2 regions of the Cupriavidus mimosae genome follow, and region 2 is predicted to be linked to the other one. Evidence: riboswitches for the same ligand, from Rfam matches in the RefSeq annotation. Region 2 holds a riboswitch; the other holds the start of a gene.
What was found. Region 2 has a riboswitch for glycine ahead of gcvT (glycine cleavage system aminomethyltransferase GcvT). Riboswitches for the same ligand answer to the same signal wherever they lie in the genome.

Region 1 (15,029 bases), on a different contig from region 2:
GTCGCATTTCCAGGGACGCGCGAAGTTTGAATCCGGGCAACGGATTCAGAAATCGCTGACTCTTGGAAATGCGCTTGCGTGCTAAGCCCTTTGCCTCCGCCGCCTCACGCCCGCACCGGCGCCAAAACCGCGCCAGGCACCATCGCCGGCGCACTCCCCATTGCCTGGTCCACAACCCCCGCCACCATCTCCGCCGTCACCGCCGACAAGGTCCACCCCAAATGCCCATGGCCGGTGTTGTAGAAGATGCAGGCGGAGCGGCCGCGCCCCACGCGCGGCAGCATGTCGGGCAGCATCGGCCGCAGCCCGGCCCATGGCACCACGCTGCGCGTGCTGACGCCGGGGAAGCACTGCTGCACCCAGTCCACCAGCGGGCGGATGCGGTCGGCGCGGATATCGCGGTTGGTGCCGTTGAACTCGGCGGTGCCGGCGACGCGGAAGCGGTCGTGGCCGAGGCGGCTGGTGACCAGCTTGGTTTCGTCGTCGAGCAGGCTGACCACCGGTGCCGCGGCGCGGCTGGCGTCGTCGGTCAGGTTGACCGTGATCGAATAGCCCTTGACCGGATAGATGTTGACGCGGTCGCCCAGCCCTGCCGCCAGGGCGCGGCTTGCGATGCCTGCGCAGATCACGGCTCCGTCGAAGGTAGAGCTGGCGCTGTCCGCGCCGTCCTGCACGGTGACGGTGGCATGCCGTCCGTCCGTCTTCACCGCGCGCACGTCCTGGCCGTACCGGCAGCGCACGCCCAGGCGAGCAGCGGCGGCGGCCAGGCCGCTGGTGAACTTGTGGATGTCGCCGGTCGAATCGCTTTCGGTGAAGTAGCCGCCGTAGTAGGAGCCCGCCAGCGTCGGCTCGATCGCGCGCATCTCCTGCGGGGTCACCGCGCGCCGCTCGAGCCCGCCCTGCGCCAGCAGCGCGGAGACGCGGCCGGCATGCTCGAAGCCGGCCTGGTCGCGGTAGATATGGAGAATGCCTTCCTTCTTCAGATCGAAATCGATGCCTTCCTGCGCCGCCCAGGCAAACAGGTGCTCGCGCGCGGCGATGGCCAGGCGCGCGGTCTCGATGGTGTTGCGGCGGTAGTGGGGAATCGACGCGATGAACTCGGCGAACCACGACAGCTTGTGCCAGCTGGGCCGGGGATTGACCAGCAGCGGCGCATCCTTGCGCAGCATCCACTTCATCCCCTTGACGATGGTGGACCAGTGGGTCCATACCTCGGCGTTGGATGCGGAGAGCTGGCCGCCGTTGGCGAACGAGGTCTCCATGGCGGCATAGCGATGCCGTTCGAACAGCGTGACGGAGAATCCGCGCCGCGCCAGCGCGTAGGCGGTGGTGACACCGGTGATGCCACCGCCGATGACAGCGATTGTCTTCATGATCTGCAGGATCCAGGAACGTCGAAGGGTGGGAGTCCGCACGCGACATGCGTGTAGGACGCCCCCTCTGTTCTGGACCTGAGAGATTCACGACGCCTTGCCACTGGGGCGGGCGCGCTTGCTCCTTCGGTATGCCGGGCGGACGATGGCGTCCGGCATTCTTCAGAGTGCACTGACGGGTGATGCCGGTCCTTTTGCCTGAGAGTTTCCGGGGCGGTTGCTCCTTCGGCGCCGTGCGCGGCGGGCGCCGCGACAGTCTCTCCCTGCATCACGCTGGCTTGACGCCAGTCGGGGCAATGTAGTGACAAGGCCCCGTATTGGATATACGGGTTAACACGGATGCATGCGGATATGGCTGCGCTGGCCGCGTCGCTATGTCGCATCGGCCAATGGCTTCCGGCGCCATAAAATGTCAGCGCTCGCTATCGGGGAAGCTCGGGGGCGCCCGGGAGGAGCGCCTGCTGCCGCGCAGGCGCGGCGAGCCCACAACGACGACAACAAGGCATTCAGTGAAGAAACACCGCATTGCACTGGCCGTTTCGGCAGTGCTGATGGGCCCCGCCGTGGCCGCCGCCCAAGGGGTGGAGGCACCCGTGGAGGCGCCCGCGCCGCTGCAGGAGGTGGTGGTATCGGCCCGCCCCGAACGCGGCGAGACGCCGGCGATCCCGCCCAACACGCCGGCGCCGGCGTATGGCATCAGCAGCACGCGCATGGCCGACTTTAACGTGGTCAATACCGAGGACGCGCTCAAGTACGCGCCCAACCTCGCCGTGCGCAAGCGCTTTATCGGCGATATGAATTCGATCATTTCGGTGCGCAGCACCAGTTCGCGCCAGTCGGCACGCGGGCTGGTCTATGCGGACGGGCTGCTGCTGTCCAACCTGCTGGGCTCGGACTTCAGCTTCCCGCCGCGCTGGTCGCTGGTCAATGCCGCCGAGATCGAGCGTATGGACGTGCTGTACGGGCCGTATTCGGCGCTGTATCCCGGCAATTCGCTGGGCGCGACGGTGCTGATCACCACGCGCACGCCGGAGAAGTTCGAGGGCGATGCCAGCGTGCAGCTGTTCACGCAGCGCTTCGGCCTGTACGGCACCCACGATAACTTCAACGGGGTGCATGCCAACGCCTATGTGGGCGACCGCGTCGGCGCGTTCTCGTGGCTGGTCAGCGTGGACCGGCAGGACAGCAAGAGCCAGCCGCTCAGCTTCTATACCGCGTCGCGCTCGGAGCGGCCCGCGGGCGCCGCCGACACGCCGGTCTCGGGGGCCTATTTCGACCAGGACCAGAGCGGCCGCGACCGCGTGGTGATGGGCGTGAACAGCGAGGGCGTTACGCATACGGTGCAGGACCAGCTCAAGCTCAAGCTCGGCTACGACATCACCAGCACGCTGCAGGCGCAGTTCACCGCTGCCTACTGGCAGCAGGACCGCTCCAACGCCACCGGCAGCTACCTGCGCGATGCCAATGGCAACGTGGTGTCCGGCGGTCCGGTGAACATCGGCGGCTACCAGTACGTGATTCCAGCCAACGCCTTTGCGCCCGGCAATGGCGAGGATGCACGCTGGCTCTACGGCCTGTCGCTGCGCACGCGCAACCAGACGGGGTGGAATTTTTCCGGGGTAGCGTCGCTGTTCGATGTCAGCAAGGACGTGAGCCGCAGCGCCAACACCGTCGGCAACGGACCGGGCACGGTCACCTATGGCGACGGCACCGGCTGGCGCACGCTCGACCTGAAAGCAGATTACCGCCCCGAGCGCCTGCAGGGCGGGCACTGGGTCACCTTCGGCTACCACTATGACAACTACCGGCTGAGCAACACCACCTACAACACCTCGGACTGGCGCGCGGCCACCATCACCGCGTTCAACAATGCCTTCGCCGGCAAGACCGAGACCCAGGCGCTCTACGCGCAGGACGCCTGGTACTTCGCCGAGGACTGGAAGCTGATCCCGGGCGTGCGCTACGAGCACTGGCGCGCCTATGACGGCAGCCGCAGCCAGCCTGGCGTGGATATCGGCTATCCGGTGCGCAGCGAATCCAACTGGTCGCCCAAGCTGGCGCTGGAGAAGGCGTTGGGGCAGGACTGGCTGGGCCGGCTGTCGCTGGGCCAGGCCTATCGCTACCCGACCGTCAGCGAGCTGTTCCAGGGTCGCATCACCGGTACCGCGCTGATCAACAACGATCCCAACCTGCGGCCCGAGCGCTCGTTCTCGAAGGACCTGACCTTCGAGCGCACGGTGGAGGCGTCGAATTTCCGGGTCTCGCTGTACGAGGACGATATCCGCGATGCGCTGGTCAGCCAGACCAACACCACGGTGTTCCCCACCGTCACCAGTTTCCAGAACGTCGACCGGGTGCGCACGCGCGGCATCGAGCTGGCCTACGATGGGCGCGACGTGCTGGTGAGCGGCTTCGACCTCTCGGCCAGCGGCGCCTACAACCATTCGAAGACGCTGGAGAACGCCAACAACCCGGCCTCGGTGGGCAAGTATTTCTATCGCATCCCTAAGTGGCGCGCCAACCTGGTGGGCACCTATCGCTTCACGCCGGCGTGGGCCGGCACGCTGGCGATGACCTATTCGGGCCGGCAGTACAATACGCTCGACAATTCGGACCACAACCCCGACACCTTCGGCGGCACCAGCAGCTTCCTGACCTTCGACGTCAAGGTGACGTACAAGCCCGCGCGCAATGTGCGGCTCGGGCTTGGCATCGACAACCTCACCGACCAGCGCTATTACGTCTACCACCCGTACCCGGGCCGGACGTTCTACGCCGAGGCGAAACTTTCCTTCTGAGCACGTGAACACGCTGACCTCCACCATGCCAGGCGCCCGCCGCGCGTACCGCCTGATCGCTGCGGGACTGGTGGCCTGCGCCACGCTGGCGTCGGCCGCCGTGGCCGCGCAGGCGCACGGCGGCCACGCCAGCCACGGCGGCCAGGCCAGGGCGAAAATGAGCGAACTCGGCACCGGCGCGGCCTTCGACCGCGACGGCAGGCTGTGGATTGCCTACAAGGATGGCCAGCATGTCGCGGTGCGGTCGTCGACGGACTACGGTCGCAGCTTCAGCGCGGCGCGGCATGTCAACGCCACGCCGGAGCCGGTCGCCGCCGATCATGAAAGCCGTCCCAAGGTGGCCACGGGGCCCGACGGGCAGGTCTACATCACCTGGACCCAGCCGCTGCCCACGCCGTGGACCGGCTTTATCCGCTTTGCGCGCTCCACCGACGGCGGCAAGTCCTTTGCCGAGCCGCTGACGGTGCATGCCAACCGCGACCAGATTGCGCATCGCTTCGACGCCCTTGCGGTGGACCCGGCCGGGCGCGTCTTTGTCAGCTGGATCGACAAGCGCGACGTGGCCGCCGCCGAGGCGCGCAAGCAGCCGTATGCCGGCGCCGCGATCTACTACGCGGTGTCGGCCGATCACGGCAAGACCTTCCAGGGCGACTACAAGATCGCCGACCAGTCGTGCGAATGCTGCCGCATCGCGCTGACGCCCACCCCCGACGGCAGGATGCTGGCGCTGTGGCGTCATGTGTTCCCGCCCAACGCGCGCGACCACGCGCTGGCGCTGCTGGGCGCCGACGGCAAGGCCACGCCGATGCAGCGCGCCAGCTTCGACGACTGGCGCATCGACGCGTGCCCGCACCACGGCCCCGGCGCTTCGGTGGCGCCGGACGGCACGGTGCACATGGTCTGGTTCAGCGTGCGCGACGGCAAGCCGACGGTGTCGGTGGGGCGCTGGCGCGACGGCAAGCTGCAGGCGCAACGCGCGCTCGATGACCCGCGCGCACAGCATGCCGATATCGTCGCGCTCAATGACCACGACATCGCGGTGGTGTGGAAGTCGTTCGATGGCCAGAAGACGCGGCTTTCCGCCATGCTGTCGCACGATGGCGGCAAGACCTGGCAGACTCGCAAGCTGGCCGGCACCGAGCGCGATTCCGACCAGCCGCACCTGCTGCAGCATGCCGGCCGTGCCTACGTGCTATGGCGCACCGAGGCCGAGGGCTTCCAGGTCTTCGCGCTTGGGCAGGAGGGCGCATGATGCGATCGCGCCGCCAACTCCTCGCTGCCGCCCTGACTGCCGCGGTTACCGCGTGCGCGCTGATGCTCGGCACCGCCAATGCCGCCGATCGCGTCGCCGTGTTCGAATCCGCCAGCGCCGCGCGCATCGCCGCCAGCCAGCAGGGCAAGCCCTTCGTGCTGGTGGTGTGGTCGCTGGATTGCGTCTATTGCAAGCGCAACTTCGAGGCGCTCGGCAAGCTGCGGGCGCGGCATCCGGACTTGCGCGTCGTCACGCTGGCAACGGACAGTGCCGACGCCTCGCAGCAGGTGCAAAAGATGCTCGAACGCGTCAGACTCACGCGCAATGCGTGGGTCTTCGGGCACGAGCCGCAGGAGCGGCTGCGCTATGCGGTCGATCCGGACTGGATGGGCGAAATGCCGCGCACCTACTTCTATCGCGCCGATGGCCAGCGGCAGGGCGTGTCCGGCGTGATCAGCGAAGCCGACTGGGCGCGGCACCTGCGCTGGGCCGGCATCGCGGGCTGAGCCTGCCGCGGTGCCAGCCCGGCGCCGCCTTTCACTTCATCGCTCAGGACAATTCCTTCGGCAGCTTGCCGCCGTTGGCGGCCAACTCCTGCATCAGGCGCTTGTGCAGCCACACGTTCATCGCCGCGGAATCGTTCATGTCGCCGGTGTAGTGCAGCTCGCGCGCCAGTTCCTTGCGGTGTTCCAGGCTGCTGTCGATCCCGAGCGCCTTCATCGTATCGACGATGGAGGTGCGCCAGTTCAGCGTCTGCCCGCTCTGCTGCGCCATCCGGTCCATGATGGCCTCGACATCGACGCCCGACAGCGGCGTGGCCTGGGCCGCGGCCGGCGCGCCGGTGGTGCCCTGGACGTTGCCCGCAGGCGCCGCGCCGGTGCCGGCGGTTGGCGCAGTGCCGGCTGGTGCGCCCGCTGAAGTCGGTGTTCCGGCGGCGGGTGGGGTGCTCGCGGTGGTCGCCGTGGTGGTGGCCGCGGGCTTGTCCTTGCCCAGCAGCTTGTTGAGGATGTCCTTGAAGATGCTCATGGCGGGCTCCTGAAGGGTGGATCGGGGCAGCAAGCCCTTGCAGGTTCCGGGCCACCGTCGCGGCGCGTTGCCGTAACCCGTGCAAGGGGCACGGTTTGTAAATGGTGCGTGTAGCAAGACCGGCGTGCGCGCCACCGATCCGCCTTCGGCCACATACCGCGTTTCCCCCGGTTGGTAGTTTCCCCACTCCGCCTGCGCAGCAGACAGCGATATGATTCGCGCCTATTGGTTCAATAAAGAAACAGATGTTCAAATATGAACATTCAACGGTCAGGCAGATCCGCGGGGACTCGGCCCGGCCAGGAGGAGGCAAACATGAAAATACGCATCGCGGCAGCACTGATCGCCGCCATGCCAATGGCGGCGGCGGCCCAGTCCGTGACCCTCTACGGCGTCATCGATACAGGCGTGGAAATGCTGAACCACGTTAGCGCGGCGGGCAGTACCCTGGTGCGCCAGCCGTCGTTGGCGGCGACCGTGCCGTCGCGTTGGGGCCTGCGCGGCACCGAGGACCTTGGCCACGGGCTGAAGAGCGTGTTCGTGCTCGAATCGGGGTTTGCGCCCGACTCCGGGGTGTCGAACCAGGGCGCGCGCCTGTTCGGGCGCCAGGCCTTCGTCGGGCTGAGCGGCCCGTGGGGACAGGTCGGGTTCGGGCGCCAGTACACCATGCTGTTCTGGGCCAGGCTCGATACCGACATCCTGACCTCCAACGTGTATGGCGTAGGCTCGATCGACAGCTATATCCCCAACACGCGCGCCGACAACGCGGTGTCGTACAAGGGCAAGTTCGGCGGCTTCACGGTCGGTGCGACGTACAGCCTGGGCCGCGATGGCGTCAACGCCGGGCCGGGACCGGCCGGCACCAACTGCGCGGGCGAGAACCCCGCGGATGCACGGGCCTGCCGCGAATGGTCGGCCATGCTGATGTACGAGACCGACTGGTGGGGCGTGAGCGCCGCCTACGATTCGCTGCGCGGCGGCCCCGGCGCCTTTGGCGGCCTGACCCGCAGCAGCCTGAAAGACGATCGCTTCTCGCTGGGCGGCTACCTGCTGCTGCAGCGGACCAAGCTGGGCCTCGGGCTGCTGTCGCGCAACAACCAGGCCAGCGCCACGCCGCGCAGCGATCTGTGGTTCGCGGGCGTCTCGCATGACATCACGCCCGCGTTCAACCTCGCCGGCGAAATCTATTACCTGAGCTACCGCCACAGCGCGAACGGAGCCTGGCTTGGCGCGATCCGCGGCACCTATGCGTTCTCGAAACGTACCTCCGTCTATGCCACCGCAGGCTATATCGACAATCGCGGCCAGTCGGCGCTGTCGGTCAGCGGCGGCAGCCCCGGCGGCAATCCCGTAGCCGGTGGCAACCAGGCCGGCGTCATGCTTGGCATCAAGCAGATCTTCTGAGCCGTTGCGGCATTCTTTCAAGAGGTAGAACGATGAAACCATCCCGCTTGCTGTCGGTGCTGACCGGCATCGTCATGACCTGCGCTGCGGCGCTCGCCGCCGCCGCGCCCGCCACCACACCGGTGGCTACCGGTGCCGCAACCACTGCGACGGCCGCCCCCCGCGCTGGCGGCGCCGAGGACACCGATCGCTTCCGTGTGACGCTGCTGGGCACGGGCACGCCGGTGCCGTCGCCAGCCCGCGCCGGCTACAGCACGCTGGTGGAGGCCGGTGGCCAGAAACTGGTCTTCGATTTCGGCCGCAACGTATCGGTGCGCCTGTGGCAGCTGCGGATTCCGCTGGGCAGCGTCGATGCGCATTTCCTCACGCATTTCCATTCCGACCACCTGGTGGGCCTGCCCGACCTGTGGCTGACCGGCTGGCTGCGCCCGCCCTACGGCCGCCGCGACCGGCCCATGGCGCTGTACGGCCCGGCGGGCACGCGCGCGCTGGCGGACGGCCTGCGCCAGGCCTTTGCCGCCGACATCGCGATCCGGCACAAGGACGAGGGCAGCGCGCTGACCGGCATCACCATCGACGCGCACGACGTCGCCCCCGGCGTTGTCTACGAGAAGGACGGCGTGCGCGTGACCACCTTCGAGAACGACCACGGCGACCACATCCGCCCGTCGTACGGCTACCGCATTGACTATCGCGGCCGTTCGGTGGTGCTGTCGGGCGATACCCGCTTCAGCCCCGCCGTGGTGGCGCAGGCCAGGAACGCGGACGTGCTGGTGCATTGCGTCACGCTGATCCCGGATGCGCTGCTCGCTTCCAACCCTGCGTACCGCGCCATCTACGACCACCTGTCCTCGCCCGAGGACGCCGCGCGCGTGTTCCAGGCCGCGGCGCCGAAACTGGCCGTGTTCAGCCACATCGGCCTGAACGGCGATGCCACCGTCGGGCAGATCGTCGAGCGGGTCCGCAAGACCTATGCCGGTGGATTGGTGGTTGGCGAAGACCTGACCCGCATTGAGATCGGTCTGGATGGCCGCACCGGGACCTCGGGCGGCATCGCGGTGTGGCAGGAAAAGCCATGAGCCGCCGGACGGCGTTGGGAGATATCAGTCCGGCTTGATTCCAGCCCGCGCAATGATAGGCCGCCAGCGCTGCTGCTCCTGCGCGATGAAGCGCGAGAATTCCGCCGGCGTGCCGCCCACCACGATGGCCGCGTCAGCGCTCAGGCGTTCGACCGAACTCTGGCTCTTCACGGCTTTCATGGTGGCGTCGGCCAGCTTGTCGGCGGCGGCCTGCGGCAGCGATGCCGGCGCCAGCAGGCCGTACCACTGCGTCATCTCGAAGCCGGGATAGCCTTGCTCGGCGACCGTGGGCACGTCGGGCAACTGTGCGATGCGCTGGGTCGTGCCGGTGGCGATGCAGCGCACCTTGCCGGCCTTGATGAACTGGAGAATAGCGGGCGCACCCACCGCGGCGGCGTCGAGCCGGCCGGACAGCAGGTCGGTGATCTGCGGGCCGCTGCCGCGATATGGCACATGGGTGATGAAGGTGCCGGAGGCGGCCTTCAGGTATTCGAAGGCCAGGTGGCCGGCACTACCGTTGCCGGCCGATCCATAGTTGAGCTTGCCGGGCTTGCTTTTGGCGAGCGCCACGAATTCCTTCAGGTTCTTGGCGGGTACGTCGGGATGGACCACGTACAGGCTCGGCACCTTGGACAGCAGCGAGATCGCGCGGAAGTCCTTGACCGGGTCATACGGCAGCTTCGGGAAGATAAAGGGATTGACCGCCAGCGTGCCGATATGGCCGAGGATCAGCGTGTGGTTGTCGTCGGCACGCGCGACTTCGCCCATCGCGATATTGCCGGCGGCGCCCGGCTTGTTCTCGACGAACACTGACACGCCGAGCAGTTTGGTCAGCTCCGCCGCGGTCGAGCGCGCGACGATCTCGGAGCTGCCGCCCGGTGCGAACGGCACCACCAGCCGGACGGGCTTGGCGGGCCACGCCTGGGCGCGGGCGAGTGAGGGCGCCAGCGCGCACGCGCCCAGCGCGGCGCTGGCCTTGAGCAGTTGGCGGCGAATGGGATTGGCTGCGGTCATGCATGTCTCCTGGGATTGCGGTAGCCGGGCCGTTGCATGGCCGGGGCGATACGGATGGTTATTCGGGTTTGATGTTGCCGTCGCGGATGACCTTGGCCCATAGCCGCGCCTGACCGTCGATGAACTGTCGCGCTTGTGCCGGGGGTGCCGCCACCACCTCGCCACCAAGCTCGGCCACGCGCTGCCGGATCTCGGCGCTGGTCATGACCTTCTGCAGCGCGTCGGCAAGCTTGGCGGCGACCGGCTCCGGTGTCGCGGCGGGGACGAAGGCCGCGTTCCATTCATACACCTCGTAGCTGGCCACGCCGGCTTCCTGCATGGTCGGCACCGCGGGCAGGGCCGGGGTGCGCGACCGGCTGGTCACGGCCAGCGGCTTGAGCTTGCCGGCCTGGATGTGCTGCAGGCTCGAAGCCACGTTGGCAAAGAACAGCGGCACCTGTCCGGCAATGACATCGGTCATGGCCGGACCGCCGCCCTTGTAGGGCACGTGCAGCAGGTCGACGCCGGCGCGCTGCTCGAACAGCACGCCGGCCAGATGCTGTGCCGAGCCGTTACCCGACGACGCAAAGGCCACCGAGCCCGGCTTCTGCCTGGCCATGGCGACGACATCGCTGACCTTTCCCGCCGCAAAGCTGGCGGTGGCGACCAGCACATTGGGATAGCGCGCCAGCACCCCGAGCGGGCGGAACGCCTTGTCCGGATCGTAGGGCAGGCGCGGATAGAGGCTGGGATTCACGGCATAGGACGAGGCATCGACCATCAGCGTGTAGCCGTCGGGCGCGGCCTTGGCGACATAGGCCGCGCCGATCTGCCCGCCGGCACCTGGCCGGTTCTCGACCACCACGGTCTGCCCCAGTTCGCGCCCCAGGCCGGGCGCGATCAGCCGTGCCATCAGGTCGGCGCCGCCGCCCGGCGGATATGTCACCACGATGGTGATGGGACGTGCCGGCCAGCCAGCGGCGTTGTCGGCGGCCTGCGTCGGGGTGGCGATGGCGATCATGGCGGTGGCGGCAACGGTGGCTGCAGCGGCGATCGCGTGGCGTGCGTGCATGAGTCTGTCTCCTTGGCGACGGTCCATAACGGACCTCAGCGGACGTCGGCGGTATAGCGAAAAGCGAAGGCATCGCCGCGCGTCAGGCGGTACTCGACGCAGTGGCCGGCCAAATCAAAGGCGTGGCGCGTGACTACCGCGCAGGGATGCGCATCGGGCAATGACAGCAACGCGGCCTCGTCCGCCGTCAGCGTGCGGAAGGTCACTTCGTCGACGGCACGATGGACCGTGACGCCGCAGGCGCTGCCCAGCAGCGGGTAGAGCAGGTCGCCCCACTGCGCCGGCGGCAGCTGCTGCAGGGCTTCGCAGCGCGGCAGCGGCAGCCAGATCGACTCCAGCAGCCGCGGCGTCTGTTCCAGCCAGCGGCGGCGCGAGATCGCCAGCCCGCGCGCGCCGCTGTCCAGCCCGAAACGGCCCGCCATGGCCTTGTCCAGCCGGACGGCGCGGCATGACAGGATTTCGGAGCGCGGCACCACGGGCGCGCCATCGGCACCGCCGAAGCGAAAGAAGCGCATCAGGCTGGCGCCGCTCAGCCCCTTGCGTACGAAGGTGCCCTTGCCCTGCGCGCGCTCGAGCAGGCCTTGCTGGACCAGCACGGCGATGGCCTGGCGGATGGTGCCCAGCGCGATGCCGAACTCCCTGGCCAGCGCCCCTTCGGCCGGAATGGCACTGCCCGGCGTCCAGGCGCCGGAAACGATCCGGTCCTGCAGTGCCGCCGCGATCTGGCCGTAACGGCTCAGCCCCGCGGTGGCGGTGGTGGTCTGGAGCGGTGCGTTGTCTGGCATGCCGGAGCCGTGCTAAATTGATTGAATGCTGGTGTCCTCTAGAGGACTAGAATACTGACGCGGGTTTGGACGCCATATCCGGATATACCCGCCCCACGGAGGCTTGATGATGAGCAGGCGCGCTTCGCCGCTGGTGGACACCCATTTCCACGTCTTCGATACCGGCGTGGCCGCGGCTTCGGCGCGCTACCGGCCGGCCTATGCCGCCGGGCTGCATGACTGGCAGGCGGCGCTCGGCAGCCTGGACGGCCAGGGCGACCTGTATGGGGTGGTGGTGCAGACCAGCTTTCTCGGCACCGACAACACCGCGCTGCTGGCCGCGCTGCGGGCGCGGCCCGGCCGCCTGCGCGGCGTGGCGGTGATCGAACCGACCATCACGGACGCGCAACTGACGGCGCTCCAGGCCGCCGGCGTGCGCGGCATCCGTTTGAACCTGTATGGCGATCCGGAATGGCAACGCATTGCCACTGCCCCATGGCGTGCGCTGTTCCACAGGATTGCCGCGCTGGGCTGGCACGTCGAGCTCCATACCGGCAACGGGCAGGGCGCCATGGTGCTGGCGCAGCTGGATGCGTCGCTTGGCGATGCGGGCGCGCCGGTCGTGCTTGACCACTTCGGCCGGCCCGGCACGGCAGGAATCGCGGATCCCGTCTTCGACGTCGCCATGGCAGTGCGCGCGCGCCGCCATCTGTGGGTGAAGATCAGCGCGCCCTACCGGCTGGCATCGCCGCACCAATGGCCTCAATTTGCGCAGCGCTGGCGCGATATCGTCGGCGACGACCGCCTGCTGTGGGGCAGCGACTGGCCCTGGACCAATCACGAGGGGCCGCTGCGGCTGGACGAGTGCCGCGAGCTTGCCGCGTGGCGAGGGCAGGGCGGTGACGGCGCGGCGTTGTCCGCGGCGCTGCGCTGGCGCAACGCCGCGGCGCTTTACGGATTTCCTCTGGCGGCGTAGCGGTATCGCAGCGTCGCACGGCAAGCATTCAATCCATCGTCAGCACCGCCGGCAGCGCGGCCACCAGCAAATCGATTGTCACCCGCAGCTTGTGCGGCAGGAAACGCGTGCGCGGCCATACCAGGTGCAACGGCGTGCGGCCGGCCGAGGCCTGCGGCAGCAAGCGCACCAGCGTGCCCTGTTGCAGCGGCGCGCGCACCAGCCACAGCGGCAGGTTGGCCACGCCGGCGCCGCGGATCGCGGCCATGCCCAGGGTGTCGATGTCGTCGAAGGCAAGCCGGTGCGACAGCTCGGGCCGCACCGGATTGCCGTCGGTGTCGGCCAGCGACCAGGGCACGGGCTGGCTGCCGCGCAGGTAGACCAGGCACTGGTGCGACAGCAGTCCGGCAGCGCTGGCAGGGGTGCCGTGACGGCGCAGGTAGTCGGGCGCTGCGCACAGCACCATGGCCTGCGTGCCCAGCGGCCGTGCCACCAGCGTGTCGCTGTCCGGCAGGCGGCCACTGCGGATCGCCAGGTCGATGCCGTCGTCGGCAAAGTCCACCAGCCGGTCGGTGAAATTGCCTTCCAGCCGCAGTTGCGGATGACGCTCCGCCAGTTGCAGCAGCAGCGGCGCCACATGATGGCGGCCGAACACCACCGGCGCGCTCACACGCACGCGGCCCGCGACGGCGCCGCGCCCGGCCTCCAGCATGTGCTGCGCGGCATCCAGTTCCTCCAGCGCGTGGGCGCAGCGCTCGTAGAATGCCTGGCCGTCATCGGTCAGCGCCAGGCTGCGCGTGGTGCGCACAAACAGGCGCGCACCGACGCGCGCCTCCAGCCGGGCAATGGCCTTGCCGATGGCGGAGCGCGTCAGGCCCAGGCGTGCCGCCGCCTGGGCAAAACTGCCGGCTTCCGCCGCGGCCACGAAGGCCGTAATGCCGGCCAGCCGGTCATGGGAGATTGGTTCCATGGTGGATACACAGGAAGGACTTTTATTGACCAATGGATCGAAACGGGAATCAGTATAGTGTGTTCACCGTTTTCCACCCACAGGAGTGCACCCATGGCGTCTTCCATGCAACGCTGGCAACTTTCGGCATTCGGCCGCAACCACCTGCATCGCGTCGATGCGCCGATACCCACGCCGGGGCATGGCGAAGTGCTGGTGCGGGTGCATGCGGTGGCCCTGAACTACCGCGACCTGATGATCCTCCACGACGGCATGGGCATGCCGGTGCAGCCACCGCTGGTGCCGGGGTCGGACATGCGCGGCGAAGTCGTGGCCGTTGGCGATGGGGTTGCCGACCTTGCCGTGGGCGACGCGGTGATCAGTACCTTCTTCACCGGCTGGCTCGATGGCGTGCAGCCGCGCCACAGCACGCCGCTGGGCGTGCCGGGCCCCGGCATGCTGTCCGAATACGTGGTGCTGGACCAGGACGCGCTGGTGACTGCGCCGCGCACGCTCGATGCCGCGCAGGCCAGCACGCTGACCTGCGCCGGTCTGACGGCATGGCAGGCGCTGGCCGAGGCCACGGTGACGCGCCCCGGCGATACCGTGGTGGTGATCGGCACTGGCGGCGTGGCCTTGTTCGCGCTGCAGATCGCCCGTGCCCAGGGCGCGCGTGTGATCGTGGTGTCGGGCAGTGACGACAAGCTGGCGCGCGCACAGGCGCTGGGCGCGGCGCACGGCATCCATCGCGGCCGCACGCCCGACTGGCCCGCCGCGGTGCGCGAGCTGAGCGGCGGCCGCGGCGCCGATCATGTGCTGGAACTGGCCGGCGGCGACAACTTTGGCCGCTCGCTGGCTGCGCTGGCGCAGGGCGGCCGGATCTCGGTGATCGGCAACCTGCAGGGCGACGAGCTGCGCGCCAACGTCTACCCGGTGCTGCATGGCCGCGTGACCGTGCAGGGGATCGGGGTGTCACACCGGCGCGCATTGCAGGACCTGGTGCGCGCCGTCGACTGGCTGCAGCTGCGCCCGGTGGTCGAGCGCGCGTATGGTTTCGGCGAGCTGCCGGCGGCGCTCGATCACCTCGAGCGCGGCGCCTTCGGCAAGGTGGTGGTGCGGCTGGACTGAGGCGGCCGGGCCGCTACTTGCGTGCCTTCGCCCGCGTATTCTTCCTGGCGGCGGCGCGGGCCGCTTCTTTTTGCGCCGCGGCCGCCTCGTTCAACTGTTCCAGCCAGGCCATGCCCTCGACATACGACAGGAAATGCCGCAGGTATTCCGGCGAGGTCTCGCGCATCAGCGACAGCGAGCGATGCACGAGATGGTCGGTATTGAGCGGCCCGGCGTTCTCCGGCACGCGCTCCAGC
Region 2 (15,029 bases):
CGGCCCGGCCGCGCCCGCGTGTACCCGCGTGCCGCGCGCGAGTGCGGCGCGCGCCTGCGGTCCGACCGCATCCTTGCGCCGCATGGCGCGACCTACCACTGCTCCACACTCACATGAAACGCGTACTGCTTTTCCTGGCGACCAACCTCGCCGTCATGCTTGTCCTCAGCATCACCGCCAGCGTGCTCGGGGTGAACCGCTTCCTGACCGCCAACGGGCTGAACCTGGGCATGCTGCTGGCGTTTGCCGCGCTGATGGGCTTCGGCGGCGCCTTTATCTCGCTGCTGATGTCCAAGACCATCGCCAAGTGGTCGACCGGCGCGCAGGTCATCACCCACCCCAGCACCAGCACCGAGCTGTGGCTGGTGCAGACCGTCGAAAAGCTGGCGCAGCGCGCCGGCCTGCCGATGCCGGAAGTGGCCATCTACGAGGGCGAACCCAATGCCTTCGCCACCGGGGCCACGAAGAACAGCTCGCTGGTGGCGGTGTCCACCGGCCTGCTGCAATCGATGTCGCATGAAGAGGTCGAGGCCGTGCTCGCGCACGAGGTGGCCCACGTCGCCAACGGCGACATGGTGACGCTGACGCTGATCCAGGGCGTGGTCAACACCTTCGTGATCTTCCTGGCACGCGTGGTGGGCTACTTCGTCGATTCGATGCTGCGCAAGAACGACGAGGAATCGAGCGGCCCCGGCATCGGCTACATGGTCACGGTAATCGTGTGCGAGATCGTGTTCGGCATCCTGGCCAGCATCATCGTGGCCTGGTTCTCGCGCCAGCGCGAGTTCCGCGCCGATGCCGGCGCCGCCGGCCTGATGGGCACCCCCACGCCGATGGTCGCGGCCCTGCGCCGCCTGGGCGGGCTGGATCCGGACGGGCTGCCGCAGAACATGCAGGCAATGGGCATCGCCGGCGGCAAGTCGTGGATGGCGCTGTTCTCGAGCCACCCGCCGATCGAGCAGCGCATCGCCGCGCTGCAGTCGGCACGCTAAAGGCAAAAGCTCAGTCGAACACCCGACCGCGCAGCGCCTTGACCTGGCTGCGCTGGCTCTTGCCCTCCAGCCGGCGCTGGCGCGACGCCAGCGTCGGCCGCGTCGGCCGGCGCACGCGCGGCGGCGTGGCCACGCTGCGCACCAGCTCGTGCAGGCGCCGCACCGCATCGTCCCGGTTCTGGTCCAGGCTGCGGAACTGCTGCGCCTTGATCACCACCACGCCGTCGCGCGTGATGCGATGGTCATGCAGCGCCAGGAGGCGTTCCTTGTGGTCAGGCGGCAGCGAAGATGCCCGCACGTCGTAGCGCAGGTGCACGGCGTTGGATACCTTGTTGATGTTCTGCCCGCCCGCGCCTTGCGCGCGGATCGCGGTAATCAGGTATTCGTGGTGGGGAATGACCAGCTCGTCGACCATGGCTGCATCATAGCAAGCCGGCCCCCCGCCGGACCTCGCTAGCGCCACGAATAAGCCAGGCCGATGCCATAGGTGATCTGGTTGCGGGTGCCGCGCTGCGTGACGATGGGGCTGTCGGCCGCGTCGCCGGCCAGGCGCTGCGCGTAGACCATCGCGCCGCCATACCAGTGCTTGTCGAACTGGTAGATCATCGCCAGCCAGCCTGTAAACTGCTCCAGCCCGCCGCCCGGGCTGTAGACGGGCAGGCCGCTGGCGGCCGAGTCCGCCGGCGTTACGCCGAAGTAGGTACGGTTGAAGCTGCCGCTGACCCAGGTCGCGCCCAGGCCCATGCCTGCGTAGAGGCGCTGGTGCAACGGCATCCAGAAGGTGCCGGTGGCGGTGACGCGGCTGCCGCCGTAGACGATGCCGGCATTGGTCATCACGTTGACGCCGCCGCGCAGCCGCCACGGGACACGTCCGGGGTTGAGGTATTCATAGCCGATGTACCCGCCCGCCTCCACCGTGGTGTCGATCTCATGCACCTGCGCCACGACCGGATCGTCGACGTTGTTGCGGCCGAGGCGCAACCCTACCGCGGGCCCCCACTGCAAACCCGTCAGTCCGCCGAAATTGAACTGCGCATACGGCCCATACCATTCCAGCAGCCGTCCGCCCGCGGTCACATAGCGCACGCCGGGCACCACGCCGAGCATGCGATCCTTGCCGCCGGCGAACTCCGTAGTCGAGCCCACGCCCAGCCCGGCCATGTTGGGCAGGGAGCCAGGCAGGCTCAGTGGCGTGGCAACGGCTGCGGCGCTAGCGCCGGCGAGCACCAGTGCTGCCAGCCTGCGCAGGAGGTTCGTCGGAATCGCCATGGCTGTCTGCGGCGCGGCGCCAGCGGCGCGCGCGATTCGGTGGAGTGTGTGAATCTATCAGCACCGGCGCGCGCGCCTCCGAATCGCGTGCTGAAAGTTTTCGTCGCGCGAATTAAGGCCTGCCCGCCGGGACGCGGACACTGCTTGGGACATCGGAGGAAAATTGGCGCGCCCGGCTGGGATCGAACCAGCAACCCCTGCCTTCGGAGGGCAGTACTCTATCCATTGAGCTACGGGCGCACAGGACGGTTTTGCAACCGGTTTTGCGGGTACAGCGGTTGCGGCGGGCGAATGCCGCCGCAGGAAAGTCGCATAGGATACCGCTTTTGCCCGGCGCCGTCCATGCGGGGCCGATACGGGCGCCGGGGAACGTCTCGCAACCGCCGCTTTTTGGCACTGACAGGGGGGCTTTGGCGCTATAATCGCCAGCTATTTGCGTCAAATCGTGCCCGTCGCGCCGTCGGCGCAACGAGTCGACCGGGGTCAAATCCGGGCGGCTGGTTGTCGGCGACAATCGGGCCCCGGTCCGGGAGACAGTCCGAGGTACGCAAATGGCAACAGACCCAAGTCAGGCAAGGGCCGCAGGGGAGCGCGGGCGGCCCGGATGGGGCCGGATAGTGGTCAGCGAAGGGCCACACCAGGGCCAGAAAAAGCAAGCCGAGCGTAAGCGGCCAGAAGGTTTCCTGCAAAACTGAGAGTTCTGTATGAGCGACGTCCACAACGAACACCCCGAGCACGAGTCTCCCATCAAAACCCCGAAGCAGTTGATCGCAGTCGTGATCGCGGCGTTCCTGGTGCCGATCATCGTGATCATCCTGCTGGTCAACTTCGTCGGACACGGCTCGACCGAAAGCGCCGGCGCGAGCACCGCCGCCGAAGCCGTCAACGATCGCATCAAGCCGGTCGCGTTGCTCGAAATCAAGGATCCCAACGCGCCGCGCGTATTCAAGACCGGCGAACAGGTCTACAAGGAAATCTGTGCCGCCTGCCACGCCACCGGCGCTGCGGGTGCGCCCAAGCACGGTACCGCCGGCGACTGGTCCGCGCGCATCGGCCAGGGCTTCGACGGCCTGATGAAGTCGGTGCTCAACGGCAAGGGCGCGATGCCGCCGCGCGCCGGCAGCACGCCTGACGACTACACCGATTATGAACTGGCACGCGCCGTGGTCTACCTGGCCGACGCCGGCGGCGCCAAGTTCCCCGAGCCGCCGGCCCCGGCCGCTGCCGCGCCTGCTACGGCCGCAGCCCCTGAAGCGGCCGCCCCGGCTGCCGCCGCAGCGCCGGCCCCCGCTGCGGCTCCGGCAGCCGCTGCCGCACCCGCACCCGCACCTGCCGCCGCAGCTGCCGCGCCGGCAGCTGCCTCGGCCGAAGTGGGCAAGAAGGTCTACGAGCAGGTCTGCGCTGCCTGCCATGCCGCCGGCGTGGCCGGTGCGCCCAAGTTCGGCGACAAGGCCGCCTGGGCCCCGCGCCTGAAGGAAGGCATGGATGCGGTCCACAACTTTGCGCTCAAGGGCAAGGGCGTGATGCCGCCCAAGGGTGGCTATGCCGGCCCGGACGCCGACGTGATCGCCGCATCGGACTACATGGCCAACGCCGCCAAGTAAGCCGGCGCCGACGCCAACAAAAAACCCGCGCCTGCGCGGGTTTTTTTTCGTCCGGCCCGGGGCCGCTCTTGCGCGCTACACCACGCGCGAGTACCGCGGCACGATGCGGATCGGCTGAATGCCGTCGCTGGCGCCGCGCGCGCCGTTCTCGACGGGCCTGGCGGCGTCGTCGCGCAGGTAGCGGTCGAACACCATCGCCACGCGGCGCACCAGCAGCCGGCCCAGCGGCGTCACCGTGATGCGGCCGGGCTCGCGGCACACCAGCCCGTCCGCGGCGAGGCGGTCGAGCTCGGCCAGCTCTGCGGCGAACGTCCGGTTGAAATCGACGGAATGTCGCGCCTCGATCTCCGACAGTTCGAGCACGCCATTGCACATCAGGTCGCCGATCAGCTCGCGCCGCAGGTGGTCATCGGCCGTCATCGCCACGCCCCTGGCCAGCGGCAGGCGGCCCTGGTCCAGCGCGCCGTAGTAGTCGTCGAGCGTGCGCGCGTTCTGCACGTAGCGCCCCGCGATCGCGCCGATCGCCGAGATGCCGAGCCCGACCTGGTCGTAGCCGGCATGCGTCGAATAGCCCTGGAAGTTGCGCTGCAGCCGGCCCTCGCGCTGGGCCACGGCAAGGTCGTCGTCGGGCAGCGCGAAGTGGTCCATGCCGATATAGACATAGCCCTCGGCGGTCAGCCGCTCGATGGTCGAGACCAGGATGTCGAGCTTCTCGCCGGCCGGGGGCAGCGCGTTTTCGTCGATGCGGCGCTGCGGCTTGAACACATGCGGCAGGTGGGCGTAGCTGTAGACCGAAAGCCGGTCCGGGCGCAGCGCCAGCACCTGGTCGATGGTGCGGCCGAAGCGCGCCGCGGTCTGGTGCGGCAGCCCGTAGATCAGGTCCAGGCTGACCGAGCGGAAGCCCAGCGCGCGCGCGGCATCGACCACGGCGCGGGTCTCCTCGAACGGCTGGATGCGGTGGATGGCCTGCTGGACCTCGGGGTCGAAATCCTGCACGCCCAGGCTGACGCGGTTGAAGCCCAGTTCGGCCAGCAGCGCCATGCGGTCCTGGTCGACGCGGCGCGGATCGATCTCGATCGAGTGCTCGCCGTCGGCCGCCAGCGCGAAATGCGTGTTCAGCAGCGCCATCACGCGACGCATTTCTTCCGGATTCAGGAAGGTCGGCGTGCCGCCGCCCCAATGCGACTGGATCACCTGCCGGCGCTCGCCCAGCCGCCCGGCCACCAGCGCCATCTCGCGGCCCAGGTAGCTGACGTAGCGCGCGCTGCGGCCGTGGTCGCGGGTGATGATCTTGTTGCAGCCGCAGTAGTAGCAGATGTTCTCGCAGAACGGGATATGCAGGTACAGCGACAGCGGCGCGGGCGCGTCGGCGCGGCAGGCGTCCAGCGCGTCGTGGTACAGCGACGGGTCGGGACGGTTGTGGAAGCGGTCGGCGGTCGGATACGAGGTGTAGCGCGGGCCGTTGCCGTCGATGCGCCCGGCCAGCGCGCGGAAGTCAGAGAGGGCGCGGCGGTCGAGCGCGGCGGAAATCAGGGCAGACGGGTTCATGGGGGCGCGGGGGAATGGGTGTGCGACACGTCATCGTAGGACCGCGCCGGCGCCCGCAGCTTGACCGCCGTCAAGTGCTGGCCTGAGCCGAGCGGCGCCGCCGCCGCTGGGCTGCACGCGTAAGTCACATTGGCGTCATGGGTGCCGGGTACGCTGCGCGCCACCGCGCCCGCGCGCGATCCGTCACCGTCCCAGCCATGCCAAGTTCCCGCCCACCCGACCCGCCCGCGCCGTACCCACCGCTGCGCGACCATTCACCGGCACGCGCCAGCCGGCGCCGGCTGCTTGCCGCCACCGGCATGGCACTGGCGCTGCCCGCTCTTTCTACGCGGGCGCAGGCGCCGCGCACGGTGGTGGTCGCGCAACTGGTCGACCGCAACGGCGCGCAGTCCGACCTGGCGCGCGACTACCTGGCCGGTGCCAAGGTCATGTTCGACGCCGTCAACGCCGCCGGCGGCCCGGTGCGGATCCAGCATGTGGTGCGCGATGCGGACCCGGATCCGCGCCGCGCGCTGGCGCAGGCGGTGTCGCTGGCCGATACCGAACATGCGGGGCTGCTGTTCGGCCCCGGCGACCGGCTGCTGCCCGTGCTGGCGTCGTCATCCGAACTGGCGCGGCGCGGCATGCAGATCGTCGCGCCGCTGTCAGGGCTGACGCTGGCCGCCGACAATGTCTGGTTCACGCGGGCCGACTACCAGGCCGAACTGGACGCGGCCGCGCAACAGTTGCGCGGCTACGGTCTGGCGCACATCGCGCTGGCCGTGGCGCCGGACTTTGCGGTGTCGTCGCTGGCCAGGCTGGAAGCGCAGACCGGCACCCGCGCGGTGTTGCTCGAAGGCAGCGGCGACGCCGCGGCACGGCGCATTGCGGCAACACGCCCGGGCGCGGTGATCGTCGCCGGCGACACGCTGGCCTATGCCCAACTGGGCCGGGCGCTGGCGGCGCAGGGGTGGTACGGCTTCCTGGTGGGCCTGTCCGCGGTCAGCGCCAATGCCGCGCGCGAGATCCTGGGCCGCGGCTACGCCGGCGGGATGGTGCTGACCCAGGTCGCGCCGGGCCCGCAGAAGGCAACGTTGCGGGTGGTCAAGGAGCACGTGGCGCGCATGAAGCAGTACCTGGACGAGCCGCCGTCGCCGGCGACGCTGGCCGGCTATATCGGCGCCGCCTGGCTCGCACGTTCGCTGCAGGGTGTGCGCTCTGGCGGCACGGCGGAGTTGCGGCGGGCGCTGCAGGGGCGCGTCGACGTCGGCGACTTCACGCTGGACTTCACGCGCGGGCAGCGCGGCTCGCGGTACGTCACGCTGGCGGTTTCAGGCGCGCGGTAGAAGTTGCGCCGGCGCCTTGACCGCTCAGCCGGCGACCGTCTTGCCCCCATTGCCGAGCAGCGCCTTGAGCGCGCCGAGCCGGTCCTTGGGGCTCATCGCCGGGGTTTCGTCCTTGGGTGCCGGCGCTTCTTCCAGCTTCATCTCGCCGATAAAGCGCGACGGCTGGCACGAATAGGTCTCGCGCGCACGCTTGCGCTTCTTGCACCAGCTGATCTGCAGGCTGCGCTGCGCGCGCGTGATGCCGACATACATCAGCCGGCGCTCTTCCTCGATCTTCTCGTCGGTCATGTCGTCGTCTTCGCGGCAGTGAGGCAGGATGCCCTCTTCCACGCCGACCAGGAACACGTGCGGATATTCCAGCCCCTTGGACGCATGCAGCGTCGACAGCCGCACCGCGTCGGGATCTTCCTCGCGCCCTTCGAGCATGCTCATCAGCGCCACGGTCTGCGTCAGCTCGAGCAGGTTCTTGCCTTCGCTGCCGAAGCCGTCGGCGTTGTCGAAGCCGGTGGCCTCCTCGCCCTCGGCCGCGTCCGGCTTGGTGCCTTTGCGCTTGAGCCAGTCGAGGAATTCCAGGGTATTGGTCCAGCGCGACTGCGCCTGCCGTTCGTCGAAGCTGTCGTACAGGTAGGCCTCGTAGTGGATGCCGGCCATCAGGTCGTCGAGCACCACGGTGGCCGGGTCCTTGGCCGCGCGGTCGGCCAGCCGCACCATCGATTCGCAGAACACCCGCAGCGGCTCCAGCTGGCGCGGCTGCAGCTTGCCCTCGATGCCGCCCATCATCGCCGCCTCGAACAGCGACACCTTGGCCTGGCCGGCGAAGGTGCCCAGCACTTCGAGCGTGGTGTTGCCGACGCCGCGGCGCGGCGTGGTGATGGCGCGGATAAAGGCGGGATCGTCGTCGGGGTTGGCGATCAGGCGCAGGTAGGCGCAGATGTCCTTGATCTCGGCCTTGTCGAAGAAGCTCTGGCCGCCCGACAGCACGTAAGGGATGCGTTCGCGCCGCAGGATCTGCTCGAACAGCCGCGCCTGGTGGTTGCCGCGGTACAGGATGGCATAGTCGCGGAACTGCGCGCGGCGCTCGAACTTGTGCGCCGACAGGCGAAACACCACCGACTCGGCCTCGTGCTCCTCGTCGTTCATCGGGTGGATGGCGATGGGATCGCCCATGCCATGCTCGCTCCACAGCTTCTTGTCGAACAGCTTGGGATTGTTGGCGATGACCGCGTTGGCCGCTTCCAGGATGCGCACGGTGGAGCGGTAGTTCTGCTCCAGCTTGATCACCTTCAGGTTGGGGAAGTCGGTCTGCAGGCCGCGCAGGTTGTCCAGCGTGGCGCCGCGCCAGCCGTAGATGGCCTGGTCGTCGTCGCCCACCGCGGTGAAGGCCGGCGCGCGCAGGTGCGAGCCACCCGCCAGCAGCTTGAGCAGCTGGTACTGGCAGGCGTTGGTGTCCTGGTACTCGTCGACCAGGAAGTAGCGCAGCCGGTTCTGCCACTTGAGCCGGACCGCTTCATCGCGCGCGAACAGTTCGGCCGGCAGGCGGATCAGGTCGTCGAAATCCACCGCCTGGTAGGCGTTCAGCGTGGCGACGTAGTTGCGGTAGACCAGCGCGGCCTGGTGCTCGTCGGCATTGGCGGCCTGCGCGATCGCGGCCTCGGGGTCGACCATGCCGTTCTTCCACAGCGAGATCGTGCTCTGCACGCCGCGGATCAGCTTCTTGTCGGTGGTGCCCAGTTGCTCCTGGATCAGGCCGAAGCAGTCGTCCGAATCCATGATCGAGAACTGCGGCTTCAGGCCCACGTGCTCGGCTTCCATGCGCAGGATCTGCACGCCCAGCGAGTGGAACGTACAGACCGTCAGCTGCTTGAGCGGAATGCGCTTGCCCTCGCGCGTGGTCTTGCCCTCCATCAGCTTGGCGATGCGCTCCTGCATCTCCTTGGCCGCCTTGTTGGTAAATGTGACGGCGGCGATATGGCGCGGCTCGAAGCCCTTGTCCTCGATCAGATGCGCGATCTTCTGCGTGATCACCCGGGTCTTGCCGGAGCCCGCGCCGGCCAGCACCAGGCAAGGCCCGTCCAGGTAGCGGACGGCTTCGGATTGGGCGGGGTTCAGGCCATGGGTCATGCGGGGCAAGCGTGTGGGGGCAGCGGCGGAATCGACGGAATGCGGCGGGAATTGCCGGCATCCCGTCACCCGGGCCTGCGGCAAAGCTGCCGATGTTAACACGGTCGCCGCGGCGGGTCAGTCAGCGCAAGCCGCGCGCACGGGCGCGGCTGTGTCACTGGCGTAACACTTCGTAAAACGCGGAGCCAATGACATGACGCGACACTCTAAACAGTGTGTCCCCCGGTCCGTCGGATCGCTTGGGCATGCACAAATCATCACATCGGAGCCAACAATGAAAACCCTGCAAACTTTGACCAAGGTGACCCTGATCGGCATGACGGTCGCGGCCTTTGCCGGTTGCGCGGACATGACCCCGAAACAACGTAATACCGCCATCGGCGCCGGTGCCGGCGCGGTCGGCGGCGCCGTCCTGACCGACGGCAGCGCGCTGGGTACGCTGGGCGGGGCGGCAGTGGGCGGCGTAATCGGTAACGTCGTTACCGACGACAAGAAGAAGTAAGCGCTGCCGCGCAGCGGTGGGTACGGCGGCCTCGCCTTGGTTTGACAAAGGCGGGGGCCTCCCGTACATTGCGCGCATCCGACCGGGAGAGCGCGCATCGCCTGCGCCGCCGAAGGGGTATCACCCGAAAACTCTCAGGCACCACGGACCGGTCGGATCGGCATGCAACATGCACACGATGCATGCCGCACTCTGGAGAGCGGCACCCGCCATTCGTGGCGAGCGTGCCCACCGAAGGGGCGCACGAGGATTGGGTCCACGGGATCCGCCTCGTAATCTCTCAGGTATCGAGGACAGAGGGGTCATCCGCCGCAGCGGATTGCTTGCCATATTGGCGTAGCGATGGTTGCGGCGGATGGCCCTTTTTTGTTTTCGCCAACCGAGACTGCCCCGAGGATTCCATGACGCTCCAGGCCACGCCCCTCAACGCTATCCACCGCGCCCTCGGCGCCCGCATGGTCGACTTCGGCGGCTGGGACATGCCGGTCAACTATGGCTCCCAGATCGAAGAACACAACGCCGTGCGCAACGATGCCGGCATGTTTGACGTCTCCCACATGTGCGTGGTCGATCTCGCCGGCCCGAATACCCGCAGCTTCCTGCGCGGCCTGCTGGCCAACAACGTCGACAAGCTGCAGTCCCCCGGCAAGGCCCTCTACTCCTGCATGCTCGACGAGAACGGCGGCGTCATCGACGACCTGATCGTCTATTTCTTCGCCGAGGACCGTTTCCGCCTGGTGGTCAACGCCGGCACCGCGGTCGGCGATATCGACTGGATCCGCGCCCGCAACGACGCCACCGGCAGCGGCGTGACCATCACGCCGCGCCGTGAGGACGTTGCGCCCGCGGGCGTGCAGCCGCTGGCGATCGTCGCGGTGCAGGGCCCCAACGCCCGCGCCAAGGTGTGGAGCACCTTCCCGTCGACCCAGCCTTCCGATGCGCTCAAGCCGTTCAACGCGGTGGTGGTGCAGGACCCCGCCCTCGGCGAAGTGATGGTGGCGCGCACCGGCTACACCGGCGAAGACGGCTTCGAGCTGGTGGTGCCGGCCGCCAGCGTCGCCGGCCTGTGGGAAAAACTGAATGCCGCGGGCGTGCGCCCGGCCGGCCTGGGCGCGCGCGACACGCTGCGCCTCGAAGCTGGCATGAACCTGTACGGCCAGGACATGGATATCAAGGTCTCGCCCCTGGACGCGGGCCTGGCGTGGACCGTCGACCTGCAGAGCGAGCGCGATTTCACAGGTAAGGCGGCGCTGGCCGCGGCCGGTTCGCGCCAGCAGTTTCTCGGCCTGATCCTGCGGGACAAAGGGGGCGTGCTGCGCGCCCACCAGAAAGTCATCACCCCCGCTGGTGACGGCGAAATCACCAGCGGCACCTTCAGCCCCTCGCTGTCGCAATCGATCGCATTCGCGCGCCTGCCCCAGGGGGTGAACGTGGGCGACACCGTGCAGGTGGAGATCCGCGACCGCAAACTCAACGCGACTGTGGTTAAACTGCCGTTTGTGCGTCATGGCAAGGCACTCGTGAGCTAAGGGGACAGCCCCGCTCACCCAACGGTCGCCCTCGCCTGCCGGCAGCGTTGCCGGGCAGGTATCACCCAACAAGAAACAGATCTGAATCCGGAGAACCTTCATGAATTTCCCCGCTGACCTCAAGTACACCGAGTCGCATGAGTGGGTGCGCGTCGAAGCCGACGGCACGCTCACCATCGGCATCACCGACCACGCACAGGATGCGCTGGGCGACATCGTTTTCCTGGAACTGCCCGAAGTGGGCAAGTCGGTCGGTGCCGGCGACGCGCTGGCCGTGGTGGAATCGGTAAAGGCTGCTTCCGACATCTACGCACCCGTGGCCGGCGAAGTGATCGCGGTCAACGAAGCCGCCACCGCGGCGCCGGAAAGCGTCAACGCCAACGCCTTCGACGCGTGGCTGTTCAAGCTCAAGCCGGCCAACGGCGACGACGTCAACGGCCTGATGTCGGCCGACGCCTACAAGGCCAGCGTCGGCGCCTGATCGCCCGCCGGTCCCGCGCCAGGGACCGGCACACCGCATTCGCGGCGCCGCGGCACGGCTGACCACCTGCCGCAGCGCCCCCCACGAGGTTCTTGCCCATGAACGCCCCGCTGCCCATGAACGCCGCCCACGCAACCCGGCCCACGCTGGCCGAACTGGAGGCGCGCGACGCCTTCGCCGCCCGCCATATCGGCCCCGATACCCCCGAGCAGCAGCACATGCTGAAGGTGCTCGGCTATGACAGCCGCGCAGCGCTGATCGACGCCGTCATCCCCGCCGCCATCCGCCGCCGCGACGGCATGCCGATGGGCGAGTTCACCGAGCCGCTGAGCGAAGAGGCCGCGCTGGCAAAGCTGCGCGCGCTGGCGGGCAAGAACAAGGTGCTGAAGAGCTTTATCGGCCAGGGCTACTTCAACACCATCACGCCCGGCGTCATCCTGCGCAATATCTTCGAGAACCCGGCCTGGTACACCGCGTACACGCCCTACCAGCCCGAGATCTCGCAGGGCCGGCTGGAAGCGATGCTGAATTTCCAGCAGATGGTCACCGACCTGACCGGACTCGACATCGCCAATGCCTCGATGCTCGATGAAGGCACCGCCGCGGCCGAGGCGATGACGCTGCTGCAGCGCGTGAACAAGCACGACTCCAATATCTTCTTCGTCGCCGACGACGTGCTGCCGCAGACGCTGGAAGTGGTACGCACACGCGCGCTGCCGCTGGGCATCGAGGTCAAGGTCGGCCCCGCCGCTGACGCTGCCGCCGCGGGCGCCTTCGGCGTGCTGCTGCAGTACCCGGGCGTCAACGGCGACATCAATGACTACCGCGCCATCGCCGACGCCGTGCACGCCGCCGGCGGCCTGGTGGTGGCCGCCGCCGATCTGCTGGCGCTGACGCTGATCGCCGCGCCGGGCGAATGGGGCGCCGACGTCGCGGTGGGCAACTCGCAGCGCTTCGGCGTGCCGCTCGGCTTTGGCGGCCCGCATGCGGGCTACATGGCGGTGAAGGATGCGTTCAAGCGCTCGATGCCGGGCCGCCTGGTCGGCGTGACCATCGACGCGCAGGGCAATAAGGCCTACCGCCTGGCACTGCAGACGCGCGAGCAGCATATCCGCCGCGAGAAGGCCACCTCCAATATCTGCACCGCGCAGGTGCTGCTGGCGGTGATGGCGTCGATGTACGCGGTCTACCATGGCCCGCAGGGCCTGAAGCGCATCGCGCAGCGGGTGCATCGCCTGACCGCGACGCTGGCCGCGGGCCTGCAGGCGCTGGGCTTCGCGCGTACCAACGACAACTTCTTCGACACGCTGACGCTGGAAACCGGCTTCAACACCGATGCGATCCACGCCGCCGCCACCGCGCGCGGCATCAACCTGCGCCATGCCGGCGCCACGCGCGTCGGCATCTCGCTGGACGAGACCGCCACCCGCGCCGACGTGATCGCGCTGTGGGAAATCTTTATCCAGGGCAAGCCGCTGCCCGCCGAGGTCGACTTCGACCAGTTCGAGGCCGCCACGCAGGACGCGTTTCCGTCCGCGCTGGCGCGCACCAGCGCCTACCTGACGCACCCGGTGTTCAACACGCACCACGCCGAGCACGAGATGCTGCGCTACCTGCGCATGCTGGCCGACAAGGACCTGGCGCTGGACCGCACCATGATCCCGCTGGGTTCGTGCACGATGAAGCTGAACGCCACCAGCGAAATGATCCCGGTGACCTGGCCCGAGTTCAGCCAGATCCACCCGTTCGCGCCGCTGGACCAGACCGTGGGCTACCGCGAGATGATCGACCAGCTCGAGGCCATGCTGTGCGCCGCCACCGGCTACGCCGCGGTCAGCCTGCAGCCCAACGCCGGCTCGCAGGGCGAGTACGCCGGCCTGCTGATCATCCATGCGTATCACGCCAGCCGCGGCGAAAGCCATCGCGACATCTGCCTGATCCCGTCGTCGGCGCACGGCACCAACCCGGCGTCGGCGCAGATGGCCGGCATGAAGGTGGTGGTGGTGGCCTGCGACGAGAACGGCAATGTCGACCTGGAAGACCTGGCGCAGAAGGCCGGGCAGCACAGCAAGAACCTGGCTGCGATCATGATCACCTACCCGTCCACGCATGGCGTGTTCGAGCAGGGCGTGCAGCAGATCTGCGAGATCGTGCACAAGCACGGCGGCCAGGTCTACGTCGACGGCGCCAACATGAACGCGATGGTCGGCACCGCCGCGCCGGGGCAGTTCGGCGGCGACGTATCGCACCTGAACCTGCACAAGACCTTCTGCATTCCGCACGGCGGCGGCGGCCCGGGCGTGGGCCCGGTTGCGGTCGGCGCGCACCTGGCGGATTTCCTGCCCAACCAGGACAGCGTCGGCTATCGCCGCGACGAGCGCGGCATCGGCGGCGTGTCGGCGGCGCCGTTCGGCTCGGCCAGCATCCTGCCGATCTCGTGGATGTATATCGCGATGATGGGCTCGGCCGGCCTCACCGCGGCGACCGAGAACGCGATCCTGGCCGCCAACTATGTCGCCAAGCGCCTGGCGCCGTACTACCCGGTGCTGTACACCGGCCAGCACGACCTGGTCGCGCACGAGTGCATCCTGGACCTGCGCCCGCTGCAGAAGGAAACCGGCATCAGCAACGAAGACGTGGCCAAGCGCCTGATGGACTACGGCTTCCACGCGCCGACCATGAGCTTCCCGGTGCCGGGCACGCTGATGATCGAGCCGACCGAGTCCGAAGCGCTACATGAGCTGGACCGCTTCATCGACGCCATGATCGCGATCCGCCAGGAGATCGGCCGCGTTGCCGACGGCACCTTCGACCGCGACGACAACCCGCTCAAGCACGCCCCGCACACCGCCGCGGTGGTCACCGCCAACGAGTGGACCCACCAGTACACGCGCGAGGAAGCCGCCTACCCGGTGGCGTCGCTGCGCACGCAGAAGTACTGGCCGCCGGTCGGCCGCGCCGACAACGTGTACGGTGACCGCAACCTGTTCTGCGCCTGCGTGCCGGTCAGCGACTACGTGGTGGACTGAGCCGGCACCCCGGCCACAAGCTAAGCTGTACTCAGGGCGCCGCGCAACGCGGCGCCCGCCGGCCTGGTCCGGCGTCAATCTGGAGGCCGTCCGTGGCAGTCAGCGTATTCGATCTGTTCAAGGTGGGCATCGGCCCGTCGAGCTCGCACACCGTGGGGCCGATGCGTGCGGCGCTGATGTTCGCGCAGGGGCTGGAGCGCGACGGGCTGCTGCCGCAAGTCGCCGGCGTGCGGGTGGAGCTGTATGGCTCGCTGGGCGCCACCGGCAAAGGCCACGGCACCGACAAGGGCGTGATCCTGGGCCTGATGGGCGAGGCGCCCGACACCATCGATCCCGATTCCATCGATACGCGCCTGGCGGCCCTGCGCAAGACCCGCGAGCTGTCGCTGCTGGGCCGCCACCTCGTGCCCTTCGTCGAGAAGGAGCACATCGCCTTCTACCGGCGCGAGGCCATGGCCGAGCATCCCAATGGCATGAAGTTCCACGCCTTCGATAGCGCCGGCGCCACCCTGCGCGAGGCGCGCTACCTGTCGGTCGGCGGCGGCTTCGTGGTCACCGCGGGCGCACCCAATACGCAGGTGCTCAACGCCGCGCAGCAGCTGCCGCACCCGTTCCGCAGCGGCAAGGAG

Region 1: it holds a riboswitch for glycine, as region 2 does, so the genes downstream of both, MKD50_RS14630 (D-amino acid dehydrogenase) here and gcvT (glycine cleavage system aminomethyltransferase GcvT) in region 2, are expected to answer to the same signal.

Annotation. Positions count from the first base shown of each region.
Region 1 covers NZ_JALHRY010000007.1:46,187-61,215, forward strand. Annotated here, with positions in the region: gene MKD50_RS14630 (D-amino acid dehydrogenase) at 105-1,415, opposite strand; glycine riboswitch at 1,431-1,549, opposite strand; glycine riboswitch at 1,550-1,648, opposite strand; gene MKD50_RS14635 (TonB-dependent receptor) at 1,883-4,171, shown strand; gene MKD50_RS14640 (sialidase family protein) at 4,197-5,423, shown strand; gene MKD50_RS14645 (TlpA family protein disulfide reductase) at 5,420-5,929, shown strand; gene MKD50_RS14650 (DUF3597 domain-containing protein) at 5,973-6,449, opposite strand; gene MKD50_RS14655 (porin) at 6,765-7,853, shown strand; gene MKD50_RS14660 (MBL fold metallo-hydrolase) at 7,886-8,932, shown strand; gene MKD50_RS14665 (Bug family tripartite tricarboxylate transporter substrate binding protein) at 8,957-9,946, opposite strand; gene MKD50_RS14670 (tripartite tricarboxylate transporter substrate binding protein) at 10,005-10,997, opposite strand; gene MKD50_RS14675 (GntR family transcriptional regulator) at 11,033-11,782, opposite strand; gene MKD50_RS14680 (amidohydrolase family protein) at 11,889-12,737, shown strand; gene MKD50_RS14685 (LysR family transcriptional regulator) at 12,766-13,686, opposite strand; gene MKD50_RS14690 (zinc-dependent alcohol dehydrogenase family protein) at 13,780-14,793, shown strand; gene MKD50_RS14695 (DUF2894 domain-containing protein) at 14,807-15,029, opposite strand, start outside.
Region 2 covers NZ_JALHRY010000008.1:193,188-208,216, reverse strand. Annotated here, with positions in the region: gene htpX (protease HtpX) at 114-992, shown strand; gene arfB (alternative ribosome rescue aminoacyl-tRNA hydrolase ArfB) at 1,003-1,407, opposite strand; gene MKD50_RS16910 (MipA/OmpV family protein) at 1,446-2,261, opposite strand; tRNA gene MKD50_RS16905 (tRNA-Arg) at 2,426-2,501, opposite strand; gene MKD50_RS16900 (c-type cytochrome) at 2,966-3,865, shown strand; gene hemN (oxygen-independent coproporphyrinogen III oxidase) at 3,941-5,413, opposite strand; gene MKD50_RS16890 (ABC transporter substrate-binding protein) at 5,611-6,738, shown strand; gene MKD50_RS16885 (UvrD-helicase domain-containing protein) at 6,763-8,859, opposite strand; gene MKD50_RS16880 (YMGG-like glycine zipper-containing protein) at 9,134-9,361, shown strand; glycine riboswitch at 9,435-9,522, shown strand; glycine riboswitch at 9,544-9,668, shown strand; gene gcvT (glycine cleavage system aminomethyltransferase GcvT) at 9,763-10,890, shown strand; gene gcvH (glycine cleavage system protein GcvH) at 10,991-11,371, shown strand; gene gcvP (aminomethyl-transferring glycine dehydrogenase) at 11,470-14,400, shown strand; gene MKD50_RS16860 (L-serine ammonia-lyase) at 14,493-15,029, shown strand, end outside.